4 regions of the Lysinibacillus sp. SGAir0095 genome follow, and region 1 is predicted to be linked to each of the others. Evidence: riboswitches for the same ligand, from Rfam matches in the RefSeq annotation. Region 1 holds a riboswitch; each other region holds the start of a gene.
The links. A riboswitch is a leader RNA that binds a small molecule or an ion and turns the genes downstream of it on or off. The one in region 1 is predicted to bind S-adenosylmethionine.

Region 1 (3,856 bases):
TGGTCATTTTTTTAAATTTATTTATGACACTATTAACTAGCAGCATTTCTTTAGTTGTAAAGACGGGTACGCCATACGTGCGCTGAACAAGCTGGAATTGACCATACTCTAAATGCCATTCCTTTGCCGGTATTGACAAGTGATGATTTCCAAACTCTTTGTACGCTTCGAAAACTTCTTTTACGTAATAATTACTTTCTGAAAATGTTGCAATTTCCTCTTTGTACGCTGTATGTCCAAATGTCTTATGCCAAAGATTATCTACACCAGCTAATAAACGCTGAAGTGAAAATGCATTTATAAAGGCACCTTTTTCATTTAATTCATATATAAAATATGCTGCGATATTTTGCGCACTATAGATGTTTCCCATTTAACAACACTCCTTTTACTAAGTAATACCGTATCGAAAACCTGTAAACCAATTAAAAATTTAACCTGCAAGGGATAGATTTTAATTCCGATAAGTTTTCTCTATATTAGATATTATATGAATTAAACACCTAAAAGTCAATAAAACTAATTGAATTACTAGGTTTTAAGATGCAACATAACCGAATGAATGGCATTAGATAAAATTGGTGAAAACTCTCCTATTTCACAAATGAGTGAAAGGTCATTTTCACCAATTCCATCTATCTAATTAGGCGTTTGCTTGTGCAATATTTTCAACCGCTTTTTCCAAAGCCTGATCTAAATCTGCAATGATATCTTCTACAGCCTCTAAGCCAACTGACAAGCGAATGAGCTCTTCAGAAACACCAGCCACCTTTAACTCTTCTTGCGATAGTTGTTGATGAGTTGTTGAAGCAGGGTGAATAATTAGAGATTTTGCATCCCCTACGTTTGCCACATGAGAGAAAAGCTGGACATTGTCAATTACTTTACTTCCTACATCACGGCCACCTTTGATGCCAAATGTAATCATAGAGCCGTAACCATTTTTCAGGTATTTTTTCGCTAATGAATGCGATGGGAAGCTTTCCTTGCCTGGATAGTTGACATATTCCACGAATGGGTGGTTTTCCAAGTATTCTGTAACCTTCAATGCATTTTCTCCATGCTTTGTATAACGCAAATGAAGCGTCTCTAAACCTTGAAGGAAGTTAAATGCACTATCCGCACTTAGAGTTGGACCGAAGTCGCGTAATAATTGAACCCGCAACTTTGTTGCAAAAGCAGCCCCTGCTGTATCAATGCCGTAACGTATGCCGTGGTAAGACTCATCTGGTTCAGTGAATCCCGGGAAGCGTCCGCTTGTCCAGTCAAACTTACCGGCATCTACTACGACACCTCCAATTGTTGTACCATGACCACCAATCCATTTAGTTGCTGAATGTACCACAACATCTGCTCCAAAGTCGATTGGATTCGATCCATATGGGGATGGGAAAGTATTATCGATGATTAACGGAAGTCCATGCGCATGAGCAATTTCCGCTACTCGCTCGATATCTAAAATGTTTAAGCTTGGATTACCCACTGTTTCTGCATAAATTGCTTTTGTTTTGTCCGTAATGGCCGCTTCAAAATTTTCAGGGTTACTCTCATCTACAAATACCGTTGTAATACCATAGCGTGGCAATGTATTCGCAAATAAGTTATAGGTACCACCATAAAGCGATCCTGCTGAAACAATTTCATCTCCTGTACCAGCAATATTCAAGATAGAAAAAGCAATGGCCGCTGCACCTGAAGATAACGCAACTGCAGCTGTTCCACCTTCAAGTAAAGCCACACGTTTTTCAAAAACATCGACAGTTGGGTTCATAATACGTGAATAGATGTTACCCGTTTGTTCTAGTGCAAAAAGCTTTCGTGCATGCTCAGTGTTTTCAAAAGCATAAGCCGTTGTTCTGTAAATGGGTACTGCGATTGCTCCTGTTACTGGATCTGGCTTTTGCCCTCCATGAAGCAATTGTGTTTCCGGTCGTTGCTGTGACATGTTTTCTCCTCCTAAAATAGAATCGATGGGGTGATCTAACTAATGAGGAGGACCTTATGGAAAAACAAAAGCCCTCTTCTAAGAAGAGGGCTGCAAAGTTGCAATTTTTCCTCCCCTTATCTCTCAGATCTAATCAAAATCTGTAGGAATTAGCACCTTTGCGTAATCGCTGGTTGCTGGGCATCGTAGGGCCTAGTCCCTCCGCCTCTCTGGATAAAGGTATTTGATTCATGTTCCATCGTTATAGAAACTATAAAGCATAGTAATCTACTATGTCAACTGCATTTTTAAAATATTTCGAAAATATTTGAAACATCTTATATAATCATAGAGTATATTGTAAAAAGCATACTTTGAAGGGAGTTTTCATTTTGCTTTATGCCATTATCTTTATATTATTAGCAGGTTATCTAATTGGCTGCATTCATGGCTCTAATATTGCTAAATTACTTTCAGGCGTAAACCTGAAAGAAGTTGGACATGGGAATGCAGGAGCATCAAATGCAACCCTGTCATTAGGTTGGAAATATGGTGTTCTTGTTGCTTTAATCGACATTGGAAAAGGAATAGTAGCAATTGTATTCATACGTCTCTACTTAGTTAACTTTGAATCCTTTACCCTTAATCAGACTTCACTTTTACTATACCTTACTGGTGCAGCAGTAATCCTTGGCCATAACTTCCCAATTCATATGAGGTTTCGCGGTGGAAAAGGTACTGCTTCTTTAATTGGCATTTTTATTGCACTGAATTGGAAATTGGGATTAATTGCTGTACTTGCTTTTGTGATTACATCGCTTTTAACAAATTATTTACTTATTGGCGTTGGTATTTTATATATTATATTCGCAGTCACTGCACTTTTAATCGAACCAACAATTGGGCCATTCATTATTACACTGACTTTATTATTAATCGCACTTTATCTTCATATCGAGAACATCAACCGTATGCGACTCGGGACGGAACCAAAAGTTACAGCTGCTTTTAAGAAGAAGCGATAGCGATCTTTCGAAAACCTGAGTTCTGCTTTTTTTGCGATTGTCGCTTTGCTTTCGTCGCAGAAAATGCAATCTCTAAAAACCCGCCTGAGCTCCTTTTTGCGACTGGCGCTTTTGCTTTCGTCGCAGAAAATGCAATCTCTAAAAACCCGCCTGAGCTCCTTTTTGCGACTGGCGCTTTGCTTTCGTCGCAGAAAATGCAATCTCTCAAACCCGGCTGAGCCCTTTTTGCGACTGGCGCTTTTGCTTTCGTCGCAGAAAATGCAATCTCTCAAACCCGCCTGAGCTCCTTTTTGCGACTGGCGCTTTTGCTTTCGCCGCAGAAAATGCAATCTCTAAAAACCCGCCTGAGCTCCTTTTTGCGACTGTCGCTTTGCTTTCGTCGCAGAAAATGCAATCTCTCAAACCCGTCTGAGCCCTTTTTGCGACTGTCGCTTTTGCTTTCGTCGCAGAAAATGCAATCTCTCAAACCCGGCTGAGAGATTGCATTTTTGTATCTAATTCCAAAATATACTATCATAGCCTTAGGGAGCACTTTTGCTCTGTAAGGCTAAAATTATGAAAACTTATTTTAGGGGAGGAAATGAGATGTCAACAAAAGGGTTATTACGTAGCCATTCATCTGTTAGAAAATATACAGGTGAAGCTATTTCAAAAGAAACTGTTGTCGATTTAATCCAAACAGCACAAATGGCAGCTAGCTCACACTTTGTACAAGCCTATAGTGTCATTTGGGTAACAGATGAAGAAAAGAAACAAAAATTAGGAGAGCTATCAAAAAACGACTTCCAATTTCAAACAGCGGGTGCTGCCTTTCTTTTCTGTGTTGACTTTAAACGCCTTCAAGTAGCGGGGGAAAAACAAGGTGTCGATATTGTTGCAGATAGTGCTGAAAATGTGCTGGTTGGTA
Region 2 (3,856 bases), 1.4 Mb from region 1:
AACTATTCAGAATTGTGTGTGTACCTGGTACGCTATGAATTATTTATGTACCTGATACACATACAATACACACACAAGAATTCTCTGATATACTTTAGTTAGATGAAATTAATGATTGGTGAAGGAGCTTGTTAATGGTGCTTAAATTGATTCAATATCCGCGTTGTACAACTTGTAAGAAAGCAGAAAAATGGTTGAAGGACAATGATATTCACTTTGAAGCGATTCATATTGTGGAACAGACCCCATCGAAAGAAGAATTAAAAACAATCTGGGAAAAAAGTGAGCTTCCTTTAAAAAAGTTTTTTAATACATCTGGTATGAAGTATAAAGAATTGGGCTTAAAAGATAAATTAAGTTCAATGTCAGAAGATGAACAGCTGAAATTATTGGCTTCTGACGGCATGTTGATCAAAAGACCGCTTGTGACAGATGGAGAAAAAGTTACTTTAGGCTTTAAAGAGTCTGACTTCATCGAATCTTGGAAATAAAGCCATACTCTATCTTGTTTTTGGTTATGAAATATGTCAAACTTATCATGTATGAATTACATATATTTGGAGGGGTTTTTAGTGAGCACACCGAAAGATTTACGTTACTCTAAAGAACACGAATGGGTAAAAGTTGAAGATGGAAAAGTACGCATTGGAATTACACACTTTGCACAATCTGAACTTGGCGATATTGTATTCGTTGAACTTCCACAAGTTGGCGACGAAATTCAATTAAACGAACCATTCGGTAGTGTGGAATCTGTAAAAACAGTTTCAGAACTATACGCACCAATTTCAGGTAAAGTGGTTGAAATCAATAGCGAGCTTGAAGATAGTCCAGAATTTGTAAATGAATCACCTTATGAACAAGCTTGGATGATAGTAATTGAACCGGCTGATCTTTCAGAAGTGGAAGCTTTATTAACTCCTGAGCAATATGATGAATTAATTGACGCATAATATGAATATGATATAAAAAGAAAACGCCAGAAAACCACTGGCGTTTTTTTTACAATCTAAATATAATAAATAACCATATCTTTTATTTCACTGATCATTTGTAGACAGTCTCACAAAATCAGTGAGAAAAGACATCGATTTTCACTAATGAAAACCGTGCTTTTCAATCATTATCCTTATGCATATTTGAAGACGTTATTTAGCTGTGTTACTACAAATCGTGGGGTGAAGCAAATGATAGTTGATAAGTGTATAATTGTTGAGGGTCGATCGGATAAGTTAAACATTGCACCAATCTTTGCTGAGGATGTTAAAATTATTTGTACGAATGGTACGATTAGTGAGGATGCCTTATTAGATCTTCTGGAACCATTTGAAGAATGTAAACTCTATACGTTATTTGATGCGGATAATTCAGGAGAAAAGTTGAGAAAGCTAACAAAAAGAATTTATTCTGAGGCTGTTCATCTTTTCATACCTCGAACATATATCGAAGTGGCGAATGCTCCTAAAAAAGTGTTGGCAAATTTGTTAAGTGATGCCAAATTCTCGGTGCATAAGCAATATTTATCTTCATCAATTGAGACGTAAATAGTTGTATTATTACCTAAACGAACGAGTAGGATGATGGTTAATGAAAGAATGGACAATTGAAAATTGGGCGCAACAACAGGAGAAAAATTCCTTAGTTGCCTTTTATCTATATACGCCGATGTGTGGAACTTGTGCTGTCGCATCGAAAATGATGGATGTTATCGAAAACCTTTTGCCAGATTTACCTCTAGGCAAGGCAAATATTAATTACTTAGGAAATTTAGCAATGGATTATCAAATTGAAAGTGTTCCATGTTTACTAATCAGTGAAAATGGAAATGTCGAAAAAGTATATGCTTTCCAATCTGTACCATTCCTCTATGAGAAGTTGAAAAAAAGTGTTGACGCATAGAGAACTAACATGGTAAAGTAACATCCATAATCTAAAATTTAATATCGTAACTCTTATAAAGAGCGGTGGAGGGAAGTGCCCTATGAAGCCCGGCAACCATCACATTTTGTGAAAAGGTGCCAAGTCACGCGAAGTGGATACTTTGGAAGATAAGAGAACGGTTAACGTAAACAATACAGTTACGTTCCCTTCTACTTGTCTTGGTAGAAGGGATTTTTTGTTTTCAAATAATTGCTAGATTATAAATTTCACAATCGCTAAATGGGTAAACTGAAAATACCTTCAAGTATAGATATAAGAATACATAGTTACGGTTCGCTATAGAACGCATAGTAAGGAGTCGCATATGATTGAACTTAAAGACATATCGAAAATATATAAAACAAAAAATGGAGAGATAACAGCTGTCAAGGATGTTAATTTATCCATTAACAAAGGTGAAATATTTGGAATTATCGGTTATAGTGGCGCAGGAAAAAGTACAATGATTCGTTTACTTAACGGTCTGGAAAAACCTTCCACAGGGACGGTAGAAGTGAATGGTCAGGTAATTTCTTCTATTTCAGGTTCGCTGCTTCGCCAAGCAAGACAAAAAATCAGTATGATTTTCCAGCATTTCAATCTGCTATGGTCGCGTACAGTTGCAGAGAACATTGCTTTTCCATTAGAAATTGCAGGAGTTTCGAAGGCAGAACGAACAAAACGTGTGAAAGAGTTAATCGATTTGGTTGGTTTAACTGGAAGAGAGAATGCTTACCCATCTCAATTATCGGGTGGTCAAAAGCAGCGTGTGGGGATTGCAAGAGCCCTTGCAAATAATCCGGAAGTATTGCTTTGCGATGAGGCAACAAGTGCCCTTGATCCAGAAACAACGGATGCAATTTTGGAATTATTGCTAGACATCAATAAGCGTCTCGGGCTAACGATTGTACTTATTACACATGAAATGCATGTCATTCGCAAAATTTGTCGACGTGTAGCGGTAATGGAAGCTGGACAAGTAGTTGAATCGGGAGAAGTGCTACAGGTCTTCCAAAATCCACAAGCTGAAATCACTAAGAATTTCGTGATGCAGGTTTCTGGAACAAAAGAATCCAAGGAATCAATCGAGCAAATTCTAGTCAACTACCCAACAGGGAAACTAGTGAAACTGACGTTTATTGGGAATAAAACGGAACAGCCAGTCATTTCACAAATTATTAAGGAATTTGATGTTGAAGTGAATATTGTTCACGGAAATATTACACAAACTACAAGTGGCCCATATGGAACATTAATTGTACAAATCGATGGGAAACCAAATCAGGTTGAAGAAGCATTTAAACTTTTAGAGACGAGAGAAATTCAAGCGGAGGTGATTGACCATGTTTAATCAATTATTTCCGAATGTTGATTGGGTAAAATTGTGGGAAGCTACCTACGAGACATTATATATGACGGTAATTTCTACAGGAGTAACCTTTGTACTTGGACTAGCAATTGGAATATTGCTGTTTTTGACAAGCCCACACCAAATTTGGGCAAATAAAATGGTTAATTTATTAACAGGATCTCTTGTTAATATATTCAGATCTATCCCATTTATCGTATTAATTATTCTTTTAATTCCGTTTACAAAATTCCTGCTTGGAACAATCCGAGGAGTTGAGGCAGCATTACCTGCACTTATTATTGGGGCTGGACCATTTTATGCTCGACTAGTATTAATCGCCTTAAGAGAAATTGATAAAGGTGTCATTGAAGCGGCTCGATCAATGGGAGCGAAAACTTCAACAATTATTTGGAAGGTATTAATTCCAGAATCCCTACCAGCATTATTTTCTGGTATTACGGTGACTGCAGTGGCATTAGTTGGATACACGGCAATGGCTGGAATTATCGGAGCTGGCGGATTAGGAAACCTGGCATTTATTGATGGCTTCCAACGTAGCCGTGATGATGTAACGCTTATGGCAAC
Region 3 (3,856 bases), 1.5 Mb from region 1:
CATCCGGACTTACTCATCATTATCCACCTGATGTCAATAGAAAAACCGTAAAAGCACTGTGTGAATGGATGAAAACGATCTAGATAAAAATTGGCTCCAACTATTGATTAAAAAATAATAGATTATTCAGCTGTCCCAATAGTTTACGTTGTAGACTTTTGGGACATTGTATTTTAATCTAACAAAAAAAGCAGATTGCTCATGAGCAATCTGCTTTGTAATTGTTTCGGTTTATAAATTAAGCTAAAGGTCCACCCTTTTGCAAGATATCTTCAGAAACGTTCGAGAACTTAGTGAAGTTTTCTTTGAATAGGTTAGATAAGAAAGCAGCCTTTTGATCGTATGCTTCTTTATCCGCCCAAGCAGCACGAGGATCTAATACTTCGCTAGGTACACCTTCAACAGCTGTTGGGATGTGTAAGCCAAAGATAGCATCTTGTGTAGTTTCAACGTTGTTTAGCTTTCCATCAATTGCAGCACGAACCATAGTACGAGTATATGAAAGCTTCATACGAGTGCCGACACCATATTCTCCACCAGTCCATCCAGTGTTTACTAAGAATACTTGTGAGCCGTGTTCATCAATTTTTTCACCTAGCATCTCAGCGTAGCGTGTAGCTGGAAGCGGTAAGAATGGTGATCCGAAGCACGTAGAGAATACTGGCTCAGGAGATGTTACGCCTCGCTCTGTACCAGCTAATTTTGAAGTGAAACCACTTAAGAAGTGATACATCGCTTGTTCTTTTGTTAGTTTACTGATTGGAGGCAACACACCAAAAGCATCAGCAGTTAAAAATACGATTGTTTTTGGATGACCTGCAACAGAAGGCATCACGATATTATCGATAAAGTGAATTGGATACGCAGCACGCGTATTTTCAGTTAAAGAACTGTCATCGTAGTTTGGAATGCGAGATTCTGGGTCTACTACAACGTTTTCTAATACTGTTCCAAAACGAATGGCATTATAAATTTCTGGTTCTTTTTCAGCAGAAAGGTTGATTGTTTTTGCATAGCAACCACCTTCGATGTTGAACACCCCATTATCTGACCAGCCATGCTCGTCATCACCGATTAATTTACGATTAGCATCCGCAGATAAAGTCGTTTTACCTGTACCGGATAAACCAAAGAATAATGCAACATCTCCAGCTTCACCTACGTTTGCAGAGCAATGCATAGAGAAAATATCATTTTCTGGTAATAGGTAGTTCATAATGCCAAAGATTGATTTTTTCATTTCGCCAGCGTATTCAGTACCACCGATTAAGATAATCTTCTTTTCTAAAGAAACGATGATAAATGTTTCAGAAGCTGTACCATCAACAGTAGGATCTGCTTTAAAGTTTGGTGCTGATACGATTGTGAATTCTGCATTATGAGTAGCTAATTCGGTTTCAGTTGGACGGATGAATAATTGATGACAGAATAGATTGTGCCATGCATATTCATTAATTACTTGGATTTGAAGCTGAGAGTCCTTGTCTGCACCAGCATATCCCTTGAATACATACAGCTCATCTTTTTCTTTTAAATAGTTGACAACTTTTACATATAATTTATCAAACACTTCAGCAGAAATCGGGCGGTTAACATTACCCCAGTCGATTTTGTCTTTTGTGCTTTCTTCTTCTACAATATATTTATCTTTAGGAGAACGACCAGTATATTTGCCTGTTTCAGCACTTAATGCACCATCAGCAGTTAATGTAGCTTCTCCACGTTCTGTAGCTTTCTCCACTAATTGTGGTACGGATAATTGAACTTTAATATTTTCGCCGTTTAATAATTCCTTCAGCTCATTAGCAATTTCTACTGAATTCATCGATTAAATACCATCCTTTTTATAGAATTCCCAAAGTCGTGGGAGGTTTGATTATTTTCATAATTAGTATAACACATTGAATTAAATAGTCTATACTAATACAAAAATTATTTTTTAATTTTGAAACTTTAATAGAAATATTCAAAAACGATTGACAAGTGAATATACATTACGTAAGATTTATTCTTGAACGGATACTCTTATCCCGAGTTGGTGGAGGGTCATGGCCCTATGAAGCCCGGCAACCTGCGTTATTCATTTAACGCGATGGTGCCAACCTGATGCAAGGGAATACCCTTGAACGATAAGAGTGAAAGGTAATGTATGTAATCACAATTCCTTTTACTCATGTACTTAACAAGAGTATAAGGAATTTTTTTTTTCGAATTAGAACACAATGATAAGTATAGCATTTCTTTCTATTTTTATCAGTGCCTTTCTAAATCCATGTATTTGTGAAGAGACCGTATATCCATTTTAGAATGTGTTTTTATATCCACAGTATACAGAAATAAAATTTTGATAAATTACTGTGATTGCTGTATGGGTAAGTATTGTTCATTTACTGTTTTATACATAATAATAAAACAATAATTCCAAACTTCCTAACTAAATTTTAAAAAATGGGAGAGGAAGAACAAATAATAAAAGGTAACAGCTGAAATAACGGACTAGTAGAGCGGGTTTAACATGGATAATGAGTACCGTATCAACATCGAGAAAATATCTCGACATAAACTTAGGAGGAAACGAAATGACAAACCGTAGACTGTTTACATCAGAAAGTGTAACAGAAGGACACCCAGACAAAATCTGTGACCAAATTTCTGATGCAATTTTAGATGCAATTTTAAGAGAAGATCCAAATGCTCGTGTAGCTTGTGAGACAACTGTTACAACTGGTTTAGTACTTGTTGCAGGTGAAATCACTACTTCTACATATGTAGATATTAAAGGAATTGTTCGTGATACTGTGGCTGAGATTGGCTATACACGTGGAAAATATGGTTTCGATGCAGAAAACCTAGCTGTGCTAGTAGCTATTGGCGAACAATCACCAGATATTGCTCAAGGAGTTGACCAAGCTTTAGAAGCACGTGAAGGATCATTGACTGATGCTGATATCGAAGCTATTGGAGCAGGTGACCAAGGATTAATGTTCGGGTTTGCATGTAATGAAACTCCAGAATTGATGCCATTGCCAATCAGTCTTGCACATAGATTAGCTCGACGCTTAACAGAAGTGCGAAAATCTGAAGAGCTTGGCTACTTACGTCCAGATGGCAAAACTCAAGTAACAATTGAGTATGATGAAGAAAACAAGCCTGTACGTGTGGATACAATTGTTATTTCAACTCAGCATGATGAAGAAGTATCATTAGACCAAATTCAAGAAGATATTAAAGAAAAGGTTATTAACGTAGTGGTTCCAGAAGAATTAATTGATGCAAACACTAAATACTTTATTAACCCAACTGGCCGTTTTGTTATCGGTGGACCTAAAGGAGATGCCGGTTTAACAGGTCGTAAAATTATTGTTGATACTTACGGTGGCTATGCTCGTCATGGTGGAGGCGCCTTTTCTGGTAAGGATGCAACAAAGGTTGACCGTTCTGCAGCATATGCAGCAAGATACGTGGCAAAAAATATTGTTGCCGCAGGACTTGCTGAACGTGCTGAAGTACAGTTAGCATATGCGATCGGTGTAGCTCGTCCAGTATCGATTGCAATAGATACTTTCGGAACTGGAATTGTGAAGGAAGAGCAATTAGTAGAATGGGTAAGTGAATTATTCGATTTACGTCCTGCTGGCATTATTAAAATGCTTGATCTTCGTAGACCAATTTACAAGCAAACAGCTGCCTATGGACATTTTGGTCGTACAGATTTAGATGTTCCTTGGGAAAATACAGACATTGCTCCTCTTTTAAAAGAAAAAGCTAGTCTTTAATAGTTGTTCTTGCAGGGGAATATAGATAAAACAGGTAGCATTCATAGGAGTGCTACCTGTTTTCATTTGAGGGAAATTCT
Region 4 (3,856 bases), 1.8 Mb from region 1:
GATAGCTTCCAATCAGATGTAAAATAACGCGGCGGACCACTAATTTCCTTTTCCTGTACCAGAACTTTAAAGAGGGATTCCTGTTTAACCGTTACAAAAGCATCACCAGCAATCAATGCACTATCTGTTTCCCTAAAGAAGGAAACATGTCCAGGAGAATGCCCAGGTGTATGCACCCATTTCCAATCCTTTAGCACCGGGATTGAACCATCACTAGGCAAAGGTTTTACATGGTGTCCTAAATTGATTGGCTCGTTCGGAAAATAAGGAGAAATCCTTGCAATAAGTCCACCTTCCACGCTTGAGTCAGCTTCAGGATAGCTCTTTTGCCCTGTTAAATATGGAATTTCTAATTCATGGGCATAAACGGGGACATTCCAATGCTCGACTAACTCGATTATTGCCCCTACATGATCAAAATGCCCATGGGTTAACACAATGCCGTTTGGACGTGCATTTGATCCGAAGCGCTTTTCAGCTTCTTTAATAATCGTATTAACGGATTTGGGCATCCCTGCATCAACTAAAGTCCACCCTGTCGGATTGTTCGGTTCGCCAATCATACACAAATTGACAACCTGAACAGTAAATGAATAAATATCAGGCATAATCTCTTGACCTTTTCCACTAGAAACTGATGACATAGGAATATATTTATAATCCTCACCATAATTCATTTGTTCAGACAAATTTTTGCCTCCTTCCAATAGTATTTTTTCTATAAAAATAATCCCTATTCATTCCAAAATGATAAAAACCCACAATATTTGGGGATAAGTAGTTTTAGGAGACTTTGATAAACCAGAAAAAGTTTGATGAGATCCATCGACTATTGGAAAAAATTAAATTCATACAGTGGTTTGCCCACAAAAAAACCATGTGTTTCAAACACATGGCTCACTTGTTAAATATGGAACTCAATTGTATCTTCTACATAGTGCCAATCAAATGGAGTTTCTTGGTATACATAATAGTTTAACCAATTGTAGAAAAGAAGATATGAATGGGCACGCCAACTATTTTTAGGCGTATTCTTTGGATCATTATTCGGGAAGTAATTCACAGGAATGTCTACCGTGTCCCCTTTTTCTACATCACGTGCATATTCATCCGCCAATGTTGTCGCATCGTATTCTAAATGGCCAGTAATCATAATATGCTTTGTGTCTTTTGATTGTACGATGAAGGGACCCGCTTCTTCTGAATAGCTAAGTAACAGTAAATCTGGATGATTTTGTACTTCCTCTAGCGAAACAGAAGTATGACGAGAATGCGGTGCAACATATTCATCGCTAAATCCACGCACTAAGTCAACTGTTAGGTCAGTAATGACATGGGAATAAACACCCGAGCATTTTTTAGGAAGCTCGAACTTCCCGATATTGAAATGTTTATATAGGGCAGCCTGCGCTCCCCAACAAATATACATACAGGAAGTAACATTAAGTTGAGCCCAGTCCATGATTTGGGATATTTCTTCCCAATAACTAACCTCTTCAAATTCCATTCGTTCCACTGGTGCTCCTGTAATTATCATCCCATCAAAACGCCGGTGCTTTATTTCATGAAAAGTTTTGTAAAAAGTATCTAGATGTGATCTTGATACATTTCTTGAAGCATACGTAGCTGTGTTTAGAAATGTCACGTTTGTTTGTAATGGTGTGTTCCCTAAAAGGCGTAATAACTGTAGCTCCGTTTTTTCTTTTTCAGGCATCAAGTTACACACTAAGATGTTTAATGGTCGGATTTGTTGTGTACTTGCACGGTCTTCTTCCATGACGAAAATTTTCTCTTTACGCAATATTTCTCCTGCAGGCAAATTCTTTGGTATATTGATAGGCATTCTTGTTCCCCCATTTCTTAACATGCCGAATTCATCTAAATCAGACAAATAAAAAACCTCTCATTCCAGCGTGAGAATGAGAGGGTATTAGTTATACGCGCACTCTTATCTCCCAAGACATAAGTCTTGCTGGAATTAGCACCTTTCTAACGATGTTAGAGGTTGCTGAAGCTTCATTGGGCCATATCCCTCTGCTTCTCTTGATAAGATAGATGAAATTATTTAAATATTAACATAGAGAATAAATATTTGCAATATTCCATATTTCTATTTTATAAATTAATATTACATTTTTGAAATCAAAAGAATTTTCCTATTGTCGTGTCAATTTATCTCGCCATGTTGATTTGTCAGTTTCTTGGATGAGTTGCTCTAAAGTTTCATCCCATTTGCTCGTTAAAGTATTCCATACGCGAGTAGAAAATAAATCTTTTACTTCATCATAAAGCAAAAATTCGATACATGGCACATCATTGACTTGGACATTTTCTACAGAATCGATAGATGTGATAAAAAGTTTTGCTTGTTCTTCCTCAGGTTCTTCAATTTCTTCTTTTTGAGACTGCAGCTCCTTGATCACAAGGTGATCCTCAAAGCTTAACTCAGTATCTTGTACTTGATAACGGAAAATTTTCTCTGGAAAATCTTCAAATTCGAGAACTTCTTCTATATCGCCCTTTAAAAAACTTCTATGAGTCGGGCTATAAAGAAGCTCGGTTGAAGTTCCATCCTGCTCCTCTTCAAAAACTCCATTCTCAAACTGTTTCTGCCCTTTTTCCGTTAATAGGAAGTAGTCATCTACTTTTGCAATTAGGTTGGTCTTTTGCATTTTTGATAACAAATCCTCTACAAAAAGTTGTTCTACCAGGAGAATTTCACTAATTTGTTCAGCACTTTCAAATTTTGTATCTTTCAGTGAAAGAAAAAGCATTTTCATTAGAATATCCATTTTTGTTCGAATGACTGGTTTATAGGTGACATTTAAGGTATGCACCGGAACACACCAAGTATCAGATTGAAGTATTGAAACTTCCGTTTTTTGTGTAAGTTCTAACTCAAGCGATTTCTGTAAGGAATGTAGTTCCATTTTTCCTCCTTAAATTTACGAAATGTAACTCTCGATTGTATTTCGATAACCGTCTTGGGACTTCACAGTATTTAATAGTGTTTTATACATTTTGCGAGTTTCTTCTTTTTTCGGACGATTCACAAACATTTCTGTACTTCCAATTAATACAAGTAATTCTCTTGCTCGCGATAAAGCAACATTTAAACGACGATAATCTTTGGCAAATCCGATATCACCATATTTATTATCATTATTACGAACCATACTCACCAAAATCACATCCATCTCCATCCCCTGGAATTTATCGACAGAACCAGTTCGGATGTGTAAATGAGGGAGGTTTAGTTCCTGTTCAATAAGTCGATCAATTCGTTTTACCTGGGCAGCATAGAAACTAATAACCCCAATTGATTTTAAATCATCTTCAGGAATTAACCCTTCCGCTTTTGCATTGGCCGTAGCTTCATTTAAATCAATTAGCATGTTTCGGATAACATTGATCTCCGATTCATTTAGTAAACTTGCGCCTTCTTTTAATAGTTCCTCGAAGAATTCTTGCTTGTTCGGGATATCCACCCATAATAGATGTTCTTTTCGCTTAATGAATGGACTATCCAATTTATGATCACGTATAGCATCTGAATCTGGAAGACCACATTGTAAGGAATCATTTCCATATTCATAGAAAGGTGAAATAGTTTTCATAATGTTCTCATGCATACGGTATTGAATTGCAAGCATTTTCTTATTGGATGCTGGCAGGTTTTTATATAAACGTTCAAAAAGAGATTCTTCAAGAAGCTTTTCTAATTCACGTTTTTCTTCAAAGGTATTACTTTCTTTGATAACGGTTTCCAATGTTTCTTCAAATGTATCATCACCGATTAGTGGCGGTAGCTGATGGTGGTCACCAACTAGAACAACCTTTTTCCCTTTGAGCATTG

Region 2: linked by a shared signal. The riboswitch ahead of C1N55_RS15160 (methionine ABC transporter ATP-binding protein) and the one ahead of C1N55_RS01475 (O-acetylhomoserine aminocarboxypropyltransferase/cysteine synthase family protein) in region 1 are both predicted to bind S-adenosylmethionine.
Region 3: linked by a shared signal. The riboswitch ahead of metK (methionine adenosyltransferase) and the one ahead of C1N55_RS01475 (O-acetylhomoserine aminocarboxypropyltransferase/cysteine synthase family protein) in region 1 are both predicted to bind S-adenosylmethionine.
Region 4: linked by a shared signal. The riboswitch ahead of metA (homoserine O-acetyltransferase MetA) and the one ahead of C1N55_RS01475 (O-acetylhomoserine aminocarboxypropyltransferase/cysteine synthase family protein) in region 1 are both predicted to bind S-adenosylmethionine.

The regions. Positions count from the first base shown of each region.
Region 1 covers NZ_CP028083.1:297,625-301,480, reverse strand. Annotated here, with positions in the region: gene C1N55_RS01480 (hypothetical protein) at 1-373, opposite strand, end outside; gene C1N55_RS01475 (O-acetylhomoserine aminocarboxypropyltransferase/cysteine synthase family protein) at 644-1,945, opposite strand; SAM riboswitch class I at 2,059-2,165, opposite strand; gene C1N55_RS01470 (glycerol-3-phosphate acyltransferase) at 2,317-2,949, shown strand; gene nfsA (oxygen-insensitive NADPH nitroreductase) at 3,535-3,856, shown strand, end outside.
Region 2 covers NZ_CP028083.1:3,045,330-3,049,185, reverse strand. Annotated here, with positions in the region: gene C1N55_RS15180 (arsenate reductase family protein) at 135-491, shown strand; gene gcvH (glycine cleavage system protein GcvH) at 573-953, shown strand; gene C1N55_RS15170 (toprim domain-containing protein) at 1,188-1,544, shown strand; gene C1N55_RS15165 (thioredoxin family protein) at 1,588-1,899, shown strand; SAM riboswitch class I at 1,950-2,055, shown strand; gene C1N55_RS15160 (methionine ABC transporter ATP-binding protein) at 2,246-3,271, shown strand; gene C1N55_RS15155 (methionine ABC transporter permease) at 3,264-3,856, shown strand, end outside.
Region 3 covers NZ_CP028083.1:2,943,355-2,947,210, reverse strand. Annotated here, with positions in the region: gene C1N55_RS14495 (alpha/beta hydrolase family protein) at 1-83, shown strand, start outside; gene pckA (phosphoenolpyruvate carboxykinase (ATP)) at 239-1,825, opposite strand; SAM riboswitch class I at 2,023-2,136, shown strand; gene metK (methionine adenosyltransferase) at 2,580-3,776, shown strand; gene C1N55_RS14480 (hypothetical protein) at 3,829-3,856, opposite strand, start outside.
Region 4 covers NZ_CP028083.1:2,141,971-2,145,826, forward strand. Annotated here, with positions in the region: gene C1N55_RS10520 (MBL fold metallo-hydrolase) at 1-689, opposite strand, end outside; gene metA (homoserine O-acetyltransferase MetA) at 905-1,843, opposite strand; SAM riboswitch class I at 1,946-2,053, opposite strand; gene C1N55_RS10530 (hypothetical protein) at 2,157-2,930, opposite strand; gene C1N55_RS10535 (DEAD/DEAH box helicase) at 2,946-3,856, opposite strand, start outside.